2 regions of the Colwellia sp. F1 genome follow, and region 1 is predicted to be linked to the other one. Evidence: riboswitches for the same ligand, from Rfam matches in the RefSeq annotation. Region 1 holds a riboswitch; the other holds the start of a gene.
The links. Region 1 has a riboswitch for lysine ahead of lysC (lysine-sensitive aspartokinase 3). Riboswitches for the same ligand answer to the same signal wherever they lie in the genome.

Region 1 (5,479 bases):
CGCATCGTCACCTTCTACCACGCCCAATAAGAGTTGGTTTTGGTAAATAGTATCGGTATCTGAAAAAGCAAAACCTCTGAGTAAGCGCGACAAGCCTTGTTGCCAAGTAAAGCTGTTATTTACTTGTTCACCGAGTAATCTGGCTTTATGTGACTTATCTAAGCCCCAGTGAATAGTAGCTTGTTGCAACCAGGCACTAATTTTTTCACTGTCTTCTTCATTAATTGCAAATTTATTGGCAACCGCGGGTAAGCGAATAAAACTTAATAAATGGGATACTTGAAAGCGTGAGTCAGGCAGGGTTAATAAGTCACTAAATGCGGCAATTAAAGGGTCACTGTCTTTGGCGCTACGGTCGGCAATAGAGCAAGGTAATGGTGGTACTTCATCATTTAAGTCTTGCCATCCTCGTGTAAAAACTGCATTGACATAAGGTGCATATTGCTCGATTTGTGGGCACATAACCAAAACATCTTTTGGTGTGAGCTTGTCTGCTGCGTTTTTAGCCTGCTTCGCTGAGTGATTAAATTGATGAAGTAAGTAATCATGTAATGCTTGCACTTCTCGTAACGCACTGTGACAGCTTACGAGCGTAATTGAATCATCTATTACTTGCTCGGGTGCTTTTGTGGCGTCAGTTAGCGTTAGAATATCATTTTGTACTTTGTGTAAAATACGCTCAGTGGGTGCCAACGTTTCGTTATCGTTATTCATGTTGTCATCATCAACGTCACTGGACTGCTTGGTACTCGCTTTGACAAACAATTCAACATTAACTGTGCTGTAATCTTGCACTAAAGCTAAAAATTCCCGCCCCTGTTGCCCAAGGTTAGCGAGTAAAGGGTTCCCTACAAAAAGGTGTTCGTCATCAACACCTTTTGACCAATGGGATAGTTTATTCATGGCTTGTTTTTCACTAATAATATCACCCCAATAGGAAAAACAGGGGTTAAGGTGATAAAAATCGACTTCTATATATTCACTTAATGCATTAATAAAAGTTAACCACATAGGCGCCATACTATTAATGCCAAAAAAACTTAAGCGTTTAGGTAATAACAATGGGTCAAGTTGCAGTTTACTGTCGATATTGGCTATAGCATTATTTAATAGCTCGACCGGGTTATAAGCTAGTTGCTTAATCAGCTGTTGCCATAGTTTTGCTTGCCACTTGCTGTCATGAGACAAAAGTTCAATTTCTAGTCCGTTTTGCCATGAATCTAACCAGTTTGGCCTAAAAATTAAATACTGCTCGTATAAGTCAGCCATTTGTTGAGCTAGTTGGTAACGTTTCAAGTTTTCTTGGCTCGAAAAGTTTTGCGCTTGAGTAGCATCAGTATTATCAACAGATGACTTATGCCAATAACTTGTTGCTGCGCTAAAGTCACTATCTTCAACAATTTTTTGCGTTGCTAATAGCGCATAAATGCGCCAAGTTAATACTTCTCTTGAATAAGGCGACTGTTCAGGCACATCTTCATCGCTAGCGAGTGTTCTAATTAACTTCCATAAGTATTGTGCAGGCAGCGCATAACGCATATTCATGCTAATGCCACGCTCTTTTGCAATACTGAGGTTTAACCAGTGCTGCATACCTGGATTTTGTACCACAATCACTTCTTGATTGAATACACCTAAAGGAGATAGTTGGGAGATTTTATTAAGCAGCAGTAACAAATTTTCCATTTTGTTAGCAGGATAAAGGTTAATCAATTGAGCACCTGTCGTGTAAAACTTGATAAAGCAAATTTAACCACAAGCTGGTATTGAACACCATGTATTTTAAAAGATAACTAGTGCTTTGGTTAAAGCAAAAGTAAGCATTTCACTGTGATAAGTATTCGGTGCTAACAGCAGGTTAGCACCTTTCTAGAATGTCGTTAATTTTATGGGGTAAATTTAACCGATTTAATGTTACTCCTTTAATAAGATCAATTAAATTATACCGCTGACGTCATCTAAAATAATAATAAGTCCAACTAAATAAATAATTCTCGATGAAGCTTTTCAACCACACTATTTGCATCTTTTTCATCCACTAAAAAGCATAAGTTATTGGCACTAGCACCATGGCAAATTAAACGAACATTCGTGTCGTTAATGGTTTGAAAAATTGTTTGCCCTATCCCTTTAGCACAAGTTAAACCATTACCTATAACAGCTACCAATGACAGACCATGCTCTACGGTTACTTCACAAAGTTGCTCGAGTTCTTGCACTACCGTTGAGGTAATCAAGGCTTGTGCAGAACTGCTAGGGTTGTCAAATGTTAGTGCAACGCTTATTTCACTGGTGGTTATTAAGTCAACACTGAGTTCATGTTTTGCTAAGATACCGAATACTTGAGCTAAAAAGCCACTGGCATGTAACATAGCTGGGCTTTTTACTGTTACCAATGTTTGCTCTCGTCTTAGTGCTATTGAGCGATAGGTTGGGTTAGAGGCAACCGATTTTTTTATTTTAGTGCCGCCTTTTTCTGGCTCCTTGCTTGAACCAACAAAAACAGGGATGTTGTGACGCATAGCTGGAATTAATGTTGCCGGATGTAGTATTTTAGCACCAAATGTTGCCATTTCTGCCGCTTCACCAAAACTAATCTCTTTAATCGCGCGCGCGTGCTCTGTAATACGTGGGTCCGTGGTAAAAATACCAACCACGTCAGTCCAAACAGACAAGTTACTGGCATTCAAGGCTTCTGCCAATAAAGCAGCACTAAAGTCAGATCCCCCACGTCCCAGTGTTGTGGTTTCGCCTAAACCATCTTGCCCTATAAAGCCTTGTGTTACCACTACTTGTTGCGCTAGCTTAGGCGCTAGAAGTTCATGACATGCAAAGTGCAGCTGTTCAGTATCGACAACCGCTTTACCGTATAAGCTATTGGTTTTCATTACTTGTTGTACATTAAAGTAAGCTGCATTCACTCCAACGGATTGCAATACTTTTGCAAAAATGCGAGAGCTAAATTGTTCACCAAAGGCAAGAATAGTATCGGCTTGTTTTACACTGTGCTGCTGTGATTGTTTCAACGCGTGACATGATAGCTCTGTTAGTAAACCGGCTATTTCACTGTTGAGTGCTTGCGCTACATCTTTGGCTAAATACTGAGTAATATTTAGCTGAATTGCTTTAATTTTTTCTATAATATCAGTTTGTTCATCAACAGAGATATTTTCTTGGCTTAAGCGCACTAAAAAATTGGTAACGCCTGCACTTGCGGAAACAACGATTAAGCGATTGCTGGTGTCATTTTTAATAATATGAGCACAGCGAAGCATTGCCTGATGGTCAGCAACACTGGTACCGCCAAATTTAGCGACGGTAAGTGCGGAGTTTGCATGAGATACATTTTGATTTAACATGGATAATCTTCCTAAACATGATCTTTACTATTAATGTAGCTAAAATAAGCGTGCATAAATTAATACCAAATAAGATCATTCACTAAATAAAACAGGAAGAGCATGACTGAAGAGTTTTATGGCTAACGCATTGATAATAATGACACAAACATGTTAACTTTTCAGCCAGAAGCTCTCCACCTAAGTCTTTCCAGACACTAAATTCAGGTGACAGTCCTAAGGATTCAGCCCTAGTGACCGAACATAAACAGCCACAGTGTTTATGCCCTCGGCGATAATCTCCTTCAATAATGCATATTGGAATGTGGTTCCTAACACCTGGGGGTGTAGCATTACTTATCTAGTTATCGCTCCTCTTCTGGTGTTGCTTAAATAGCTATAACCCTCATATTTTCGCAACGGCAATATTAAACCTTAAATACCGATAAAATGCAATAGACTTTTAGACGTCTATAACATCAATTTTAGATACCTGTTATTATATAGTTAAAGCATAAGCTTAATATTTCATTAACGAATGAGTGAAAGTTTAAAGCACCAAATTATTAAATAACGCTTTTCTCATCGTTAAACATACTAATTGATGAAATATAGAGTGATACTGTTGAATCAATTAAGCTTGTTCTGCACTCACGAATGAAACACTAAGGTGGGAAAGTTAGTGAAATTGGTATAGCTTTTGCTATAGTCTAAAATAAGCCTTGTTTCTACTTGATAATATATTGAACCTAATGGATTTATTCTTACTAAAAAAAATTATTTCAGCGGCTATTATGCCAATTAATCTCGTATTAATTTTATTGCTTTTAGCTATTTTTTACTTTAGAAATCGCCCTAAAAGAAGCTTTAAGTGTTTATTTTTTTCTGGCTTACTCTTGCTATTATCTGCAATGCCAATAGTTGCTGATCACTTCATGCTTGCGATTGAAAATAACTATGACGCCTTTACTCGCTCCACTACACCCGTTGATTACATTGTGGTGTTAGGTGGTTGGCACACCAATAATGATGCGCTACCGGTAACAAGCCAGCTTAATACCAACGCATTACAAAGGTTAGTTGAAGTGTTGAGAATTTATAACTTACATCCTGAAGCACGTATTATAACTTCAGGTCACCATTTGGAAGGTGAGATATCACATGCACAACAAATGAAACAGGCTTTAATACTGTTAGGCATACCGGGACAAAAAATCATTACCGAAAATTTCCCACAAGACACTGAGGAGGAGGCAGAATTAATAAGTCTGCGAGTACAAAACCGCCATGTTGTTTTAGTTACAAATGCCAGCCACATGTTACGCGCTATGAAATATTTTCAGGTGCATGGTGTTGAGCCAACACCTGCACCCACAGGTTTTTGGGTTAAAAATATCAACAGCCCTAAAGGTTGGCAATATTACGTGCCAAACAGCAAAAGCTTACGACAAACTACAGCTGCTTGGTATGAAAGTTTGGGATTATTTGTGCAATGGCTTAAGCGTTTAGTTTAATTTGTCTCAGTTTTGCTTACTCTGGCAGTTGTGTTTAGTTTGGATGAATTAAATTGAGTCAAAAAAAACAGAGTTTCACTCACCTGTGAATACTCTGTTTCTGGTACTTAATATCTAGCTAATGCCTAGAACCTATCCTTATTTACATATGTTCAATAATACAATCACCAAATTGTGAACAGGTTACTAAAGTTGCGTTATCCATTAGACGTTCAAAATCATAAGTTACTGTTTTAGCACCAATAGCTCCTGACATGCCTTTTAACAAGAGATCAGCTGCTTCTACCCAGCCCATATGACGCAACATCATTTCGGCCGATAATATTACCGAACCTGGATTCACTTTATTTTTACCTGCATATTTAGGCGCTGTGCCGTGTGTTGCTTCAAAAATAGCAACATCATCATTTAAGTTAGCCCCTGGCGCGATACCAATACCGCCAACTTGTGCAGCAAGCGCATCAGATAAATAATCACCATTTAGGTTAAGCGTGGCGATAACACTGTATTCTGCTGGGCGTAACAACACTTGTTGTAACATGGCATCAGCAATAACATCTTTAATGATGATTTCCTTACCGGTTTTAGGGTGTTTAATACGACACCAAGGACCACCGTCAATTAATT
Region 2 (5,479 bases), on a different contig from region 1:
CTTTATAATCTTTTAAATAACAGGTATAGCGGGTCATTTCTTGTGGCTGATATTCTCTTGGTTTTACCCCTGTGGAAACAGTATGTTTTGTTTGGCCCGCTTCAGGACAAGCAATAACGCCTTTATGTTGTAAGTAGCTTAAGATTCCTAGTGCATCTTGGTGCGCTACCGCTAAATCAATTTGCTCTTGAGAGCCAAGCTCTACAGTAAAGCTTTCTTTCGCAAAAATCCCCTCGCCCATAACAAAACTTCTTCCTAGTGTATTAAAGTTTTGTTGCAACTCCCACCAAGGACAAAAAGTAGCTTCGTCCATCGCACCATCAAAATCATTAGGTATTAAAATAGTATGGGGGATATCAAAATAACGGGCACTTGCTTTTGCATATTCGGGGCAATATAAATGTTTACTCGAAATCGGCCCCGTATGTAAATCCAATACTATATCAGCTTGATGTGCCATGCGTTGTAATTGAAATGCAATACGCTGACCTGTGGTTAACCCCCAAATGTTATGGTCTAGCTTTTGCTCGATCTGATCAATTAACAACCGCTCAAAATTCACGTTAATGTCATCATTGCTCGCATTCAGATGTTGCTGGGCAAAAGGAGCAATTATTGCTTTGTTAAAATGATACATACGATTCCAGTTAACACCGGTAATAGGATCAAAACGGCCTAAGGTATATTCACCATTTTTATGATTACAAGCAACAGGGTTAGCATAAGGCACTAAGGTAATATTACTTTGTATCTCTATATTTTTTAATAATTCTAGTAGCTGAAAAATAACGGCATTACCCTGTACTTCTGCACCATGCATATTTGCTTGAATATACACATTAGGTTTTTTTTGTGCTGAGCCTGTTTGTGCTTTCTCATAAGAATAAACAGGCACGGTTAAAGTAGCACCACTGGCCATTTCACCGACATGCAAAATGCGCTTGTTAAAGGTATTAGCGAAGGTTTTCATAATTCATCTCTTCTTTTAAGCAAAGGTTAAACCGGATTATGCCAGGTAAGCACTGGCTGGTTTGGCCGCTCTCACTTCAATTAACCTACTGTCTTTAATAACATATTCAGCCGCCAATTGATGACATAAGAAAAACGGCATACTTTCAGTAAAGCCATAAGCACCGCAATAACCAAACACTAATTCATCACCTACACTAACATCTTTAGGTAAAGGTAAATGCCCTAGTTTATCTAGGCTTGTACATAAAGGTCCGTGTAAATCAAAGTGTTGGCTAGGCTCATTCGATTGACGCAGTAGCGCCACAGGAAAAGGTTGCTCGGTTATTGCAGGGCGAATCAGATGATTAATACCCGCTGCCAGTACTAACTGCTCTTGCGCATAATTAATTTTTCTATCAATGACAGGCACAACATAATATCCGCATTCAGCGACAGCAAAACGGCCCAGCTCTAGCCACAATGCTTCAACTCCGGCTTGCGCTTTAATATTGGCTAAATCGGCAATAACTTGTTGCCATGCTAAGGCTTTACCTTCACCTAGGTAATCAATACCCAAGCCACCGCCCAAATCAAGAATTTTTAATGCCATACCAATATTGCTTGCAAGTTGCCTTAACGGCAAAACCATTTGTTGCCACAGCGAATACATTTTTTCATTGCTGAGCATATTCCCCCACTGAAAAATATGTAAACCACAAATATTTAATGCTGGAAAATCACTCACCTGTATAGTTTCCCACGCCTGTACCGACAAACCAAAGGGCGTTAAACTATTGCCGCCTAATGGGTTTTTTTCGCCGTCAGGCCATTGTAATTGCACACGCAGCAATACTTTTGGTGTGGTAAATCTTGCATTGGTTACTTTTTGCTCTGCCACAACCTCATTAAGCCAATTTAATTGGTTGAGGCTTTCAACGACAAAGGTGTTAACTCCTTGTTTAACAAATGCTGCTAGCTGTTTTTTTGATTTAGCTGGCCCAGTATTAAGTATACGACTGGGATTAACACCTTGTGCTAACACTTGTGACAACTCACCGGTGCTTGCAACATCAAAATCAAAGCCTGCACTGTCTAATGTTTGAATAACGCTTGATAAAGGGTTAGCTTTTACGGCAAACCATAGCTTAACAACGTCTTGCTGCTGCAGTTCATCAAGGTGTTTTTTTAACGCATCAAGTTGATAAACAAAGTAGCCCTGCTCCTCTTCGGGTGACTGGTGTGCCAACAAAATATTTTCGATATCGGGGTCGAACCAAGTGGGTTTATTCGCCATATTATTTCAGTTTTATTTAGTTAAGGTATTAGTTGGTAAAGTCACATTAAACCATGCTGACTGAGGTTAACCAGCACAGCTTAATATTCCTCCTCGCAAGGCCTAGCCTAGGTTAATTAACGAAGAATAGACTCTAATTCTAGGGCAGCATCACTTTTTTCATCTCGATACTTCACAATAAGCGCACATGCCATGCTTAAGCCTTGTGCCTGTGCCCACTGCCCTTTAACAGGACGAGTACCTGGCACAACAACCGCATTCTCTGGTATTTCAGCCCCTTTTTCACGCATCACTTCATTGATACAATCATAGACTGGCACTGACTTAGACAATGACACACCTGGTGCCAATACCGCGCCTTTTTTCACGACAATCCCTTCAACTACCACGACGCCAGCACTTAAAAATGCATTATCTTCAATAATTACAGGACTAGCCCCTATTGGCTCTAATACACCGCCAATTTGTACTGCCGCAGACACATGTACATTACGGCCAACTTGCGCACACGAACCTATTAATGCGTGGCTATCAACCATGGTACCACTATCAACATATGCACCTATATTAATATAAGCAGGGGGCATAATAATAACCCCTTTAGCGACATAAGCCCCTGCTCGTACTGAAGAGCCTCCCGGTACTAAGCGTATTTCATCTTCCGGGGTAAATTGTCGAGCAGCCAAGTTGGCTTTATCAACAAACCCTTGGTAAGGTCCTGAGAAACCAACATTCACTCCTGCCTTAAAGGCCGCTAAAATTCCTTGCTTTACTGTAACATTGGCATGCCAGTTACCCTCAGCATCTTGATTTGCAGCACGTAGTGTGCCAGCTTCTAGCTGCGCTATTACCTCTTGCCAGTTCATGCACTATTCCTATTTTCAATATTTTTTTTAAAAGACGTTTGATTAACTTGTGCTAACCAATGATTAATTTTTTCATCAAAAGCCAACAGTGTTAGATTGTTGGTTAACTCTTGGTGGGTCAGGGGCGCGCGTAATGTAGGCGTTTGAATGTTTTTCTGGTGCGCCATTAGCACTTTAAGGGGGATAGGGTTAGCCACACAAAAAAGGGCATCTACTGCATCATTCCACAGCGGAAACATCGTTTTTGTTTCTTGTGCAAAACACATTGTCACGTAGGTTTGCGTGGCTTGAGGCCACGCATTACTGCACACAGACACCAGCCCTTTAGCGCCGGCAGGTACTAAATACGGCAGCATGGCATCTTCACCGCTATATATTGCTATGTTTGGACAAGATTTACGGTAGCTTAAAAAGGTGCTTAACTCCCCGCTTGCTTCTTTCATTGCCCAAAAATTAGGATGATTTTGTAGGTTTTCCACAGTGTTAACAGGAATACCAACACCACTACGAGAAGGCACATTATACAACATACAAGGTAACTTAGCGGCATCAAGCAATGCTTCAAACCATTGGGTTTGACCAATTTCCCCTGGCTTTGCATAAAGAGGAGTCGCTAGAAGAAAACTATCAATGGCTAATGTATTACAGCGCTCAATCCAGTTAATTTGATCTGGTAAATTATAACCACCAACTGCCACCATTAATGGTGTATTAAGCTGTAAATGACAAACAAACTCAACAATGCTTAATTGTTCTGCACGGGTTAGTGCAAGGCCCTCTCCCGTACTTCCCAGCAATAAAATACCATTACCTGCTTGTGCCTGTGCTATCGCTATTTGTTTTAAACTAGCAAAGTCTATTTCGTTATTTTCAAGAAATGGCGTGATTAACGCTGTCCATAAAAGGCAGGTACCAATATTATGGCTTCTACTAAAAGTTGTCGGGGGGGGAGGCGTTTTTGTATTCATTATTCTCGAACTCATTAATTACTTCAGAGTACAAATGTACTATGAGAAATAGTTCGGAGAACTTAAGGGCATTTACAATGGGTCGAGCAACTGCGCATTGATTAAGTATTACTTATAAGGTATCACTTAGACATTACTTATGGAAATTACTGACTTTATTTGCAAAGGCCAGAAGCTCTCCACTCAATTATAACTCACCTTAGGTAAGTCAATATCAGTGACAATTGTCGGGATTCAACCCTAAACCTTTGTTCCTAAAACAAAAGTAAACAACCGATAACTATCTAACCAAATCAATAGTTACCTCGGCGTTAATCCCCCTCATTACTATTATCAGAGTTTGATCTCTGTGCAATATCCCTATTGCAATAATAACTACCTGGTTAGCGCTCCTCTTCTGGCCCCTTTCCTCAACATAACTAGCCTTATGCTTGTTTCATCATTCTCTGATAGTTGCAGTAAAATGCTAATAATATACGAGGAAGATCTTATGAATTATATTATTCACAAGGTCGAAATTAGGGACAGTGGTATTAAACCATTGATCACACTTTTATGTCAACGTTCAAGTACGCTAATTGTTGTATTCACTTGTGTATACAGTAGAATACCACCTCTTATCTTTTTATTACTGCTTTTTTTCTTATGTCAACTTCAAACATTAGCCAAGTACTATTACGAAATAGTGAATTACTTTCAGCGAGCACACCACTGTTTATTAACTTAACGGCTGATGGTTTTATTGAAGACTACTTGCTCCGTAACCCCAAGGCTAAAGTCACTTGCCATAACACTAATTATATTGACTACCTTGCGCTTAATAATAACTACGAAACGCGTGTAGCAGTCAGTTTTAATAGTGAATATCAAACCGAGCTAAAACATGACTTAATCATCATTAACTTTCCTAAAAGTAAAGATGAGCTTGCGTATACTTTAGCAATGATAGCGCCTTATTTACTTCCTGATGCTAAAGTGGTTTTAGTGGGCGAGAAAAAAGGAGGCGTGCAATCTAGCCCTAAACTAACACAGCACTTTTTACTGGCTTGTCAGAAAATTGATGCCGCTCGCCATTGCTTAGTTTTTGCGGGCATAGTCAACAGTGCAAGCTTGAATAAACCTTTTGTTCTTAATGATTGGTTTAAAGAATACCAAATTAACATTGACAATATAGCGCTAACAATAGCCGCTTTACCCGGTGTTTTTAGTCAAAAGAAACTTGATGTGGGTACGGCCTTGTTATTAGAAAACTTACCTAAGACTATGCAAGGAAAAACGTTAGATTTTGGCTGTGGTGCGGGTGTTATCAGCGCGTTTGTTGGCAAAAAATTTCCCGACACACAATTATCTTTACTTGATGTAAATGCATTAGCAATAACGTCAGCAAACAAAACATTAGC

Region 2: linked by a shared signal. The riboswitch ahead of dapA (4-hydroxy-tetrahydrodipicolinate synthase) and the one ahead of lysC (lysine-sensitive aspartokinase 3) in region 1 are both predicted to bind lysine.

The regions. Positions count from the first base shown of each region.
Region 1 covers NZ_JBWDLI010000009.1:169,232-174,710, forward strand. The annotation lists gene recC (exodeoxyribonuclease V subunit gamma) at 1-1,713, opposite strand, end outside; gene lysC (lysine-sensitive aspartokinase 3) at 1,980-3,359, opposite strand; lysine riboswitch at 3,521-3,725, opposite strand; gene AC0UA9_RS10550 (ElyC/SanA/YdcF family protein) at 4,091-4,852, shown strand; gene icd (NADP-dependent isocitrate dehydrogenase) at 4,995-5,479, opposite strand, start outside.
Region 2 covers NZ_JBWDLI010000002.1:213,543-219,021, forward strand. The annotation lists gene AC0UA9_RS02680 (succinylglutamate desuccinylase/aspartoacylase family protein) at 1-970, opposite strand, end outside; gene AC0UA9_RS02685 (PLP-dependent decarboxylase) at 1,007-2,245, opposite strand; gene AC0UA9_RS02690 (2,3,4,5-tetrahydropyridine-2,6-dicarboxylate N-succinyltransferase) at 2,362-3,111, opposite strand; gene dapA (4-hydroxy-tetrahydrodipicolinate synthase) at 3,108-4,079, opposite strand; lysine riboswitch at 4,244-4,484, opposite strand; gene AC0UA9_RS02700 (methyltransferase) at 4,725-5,479, shown strand, end outside.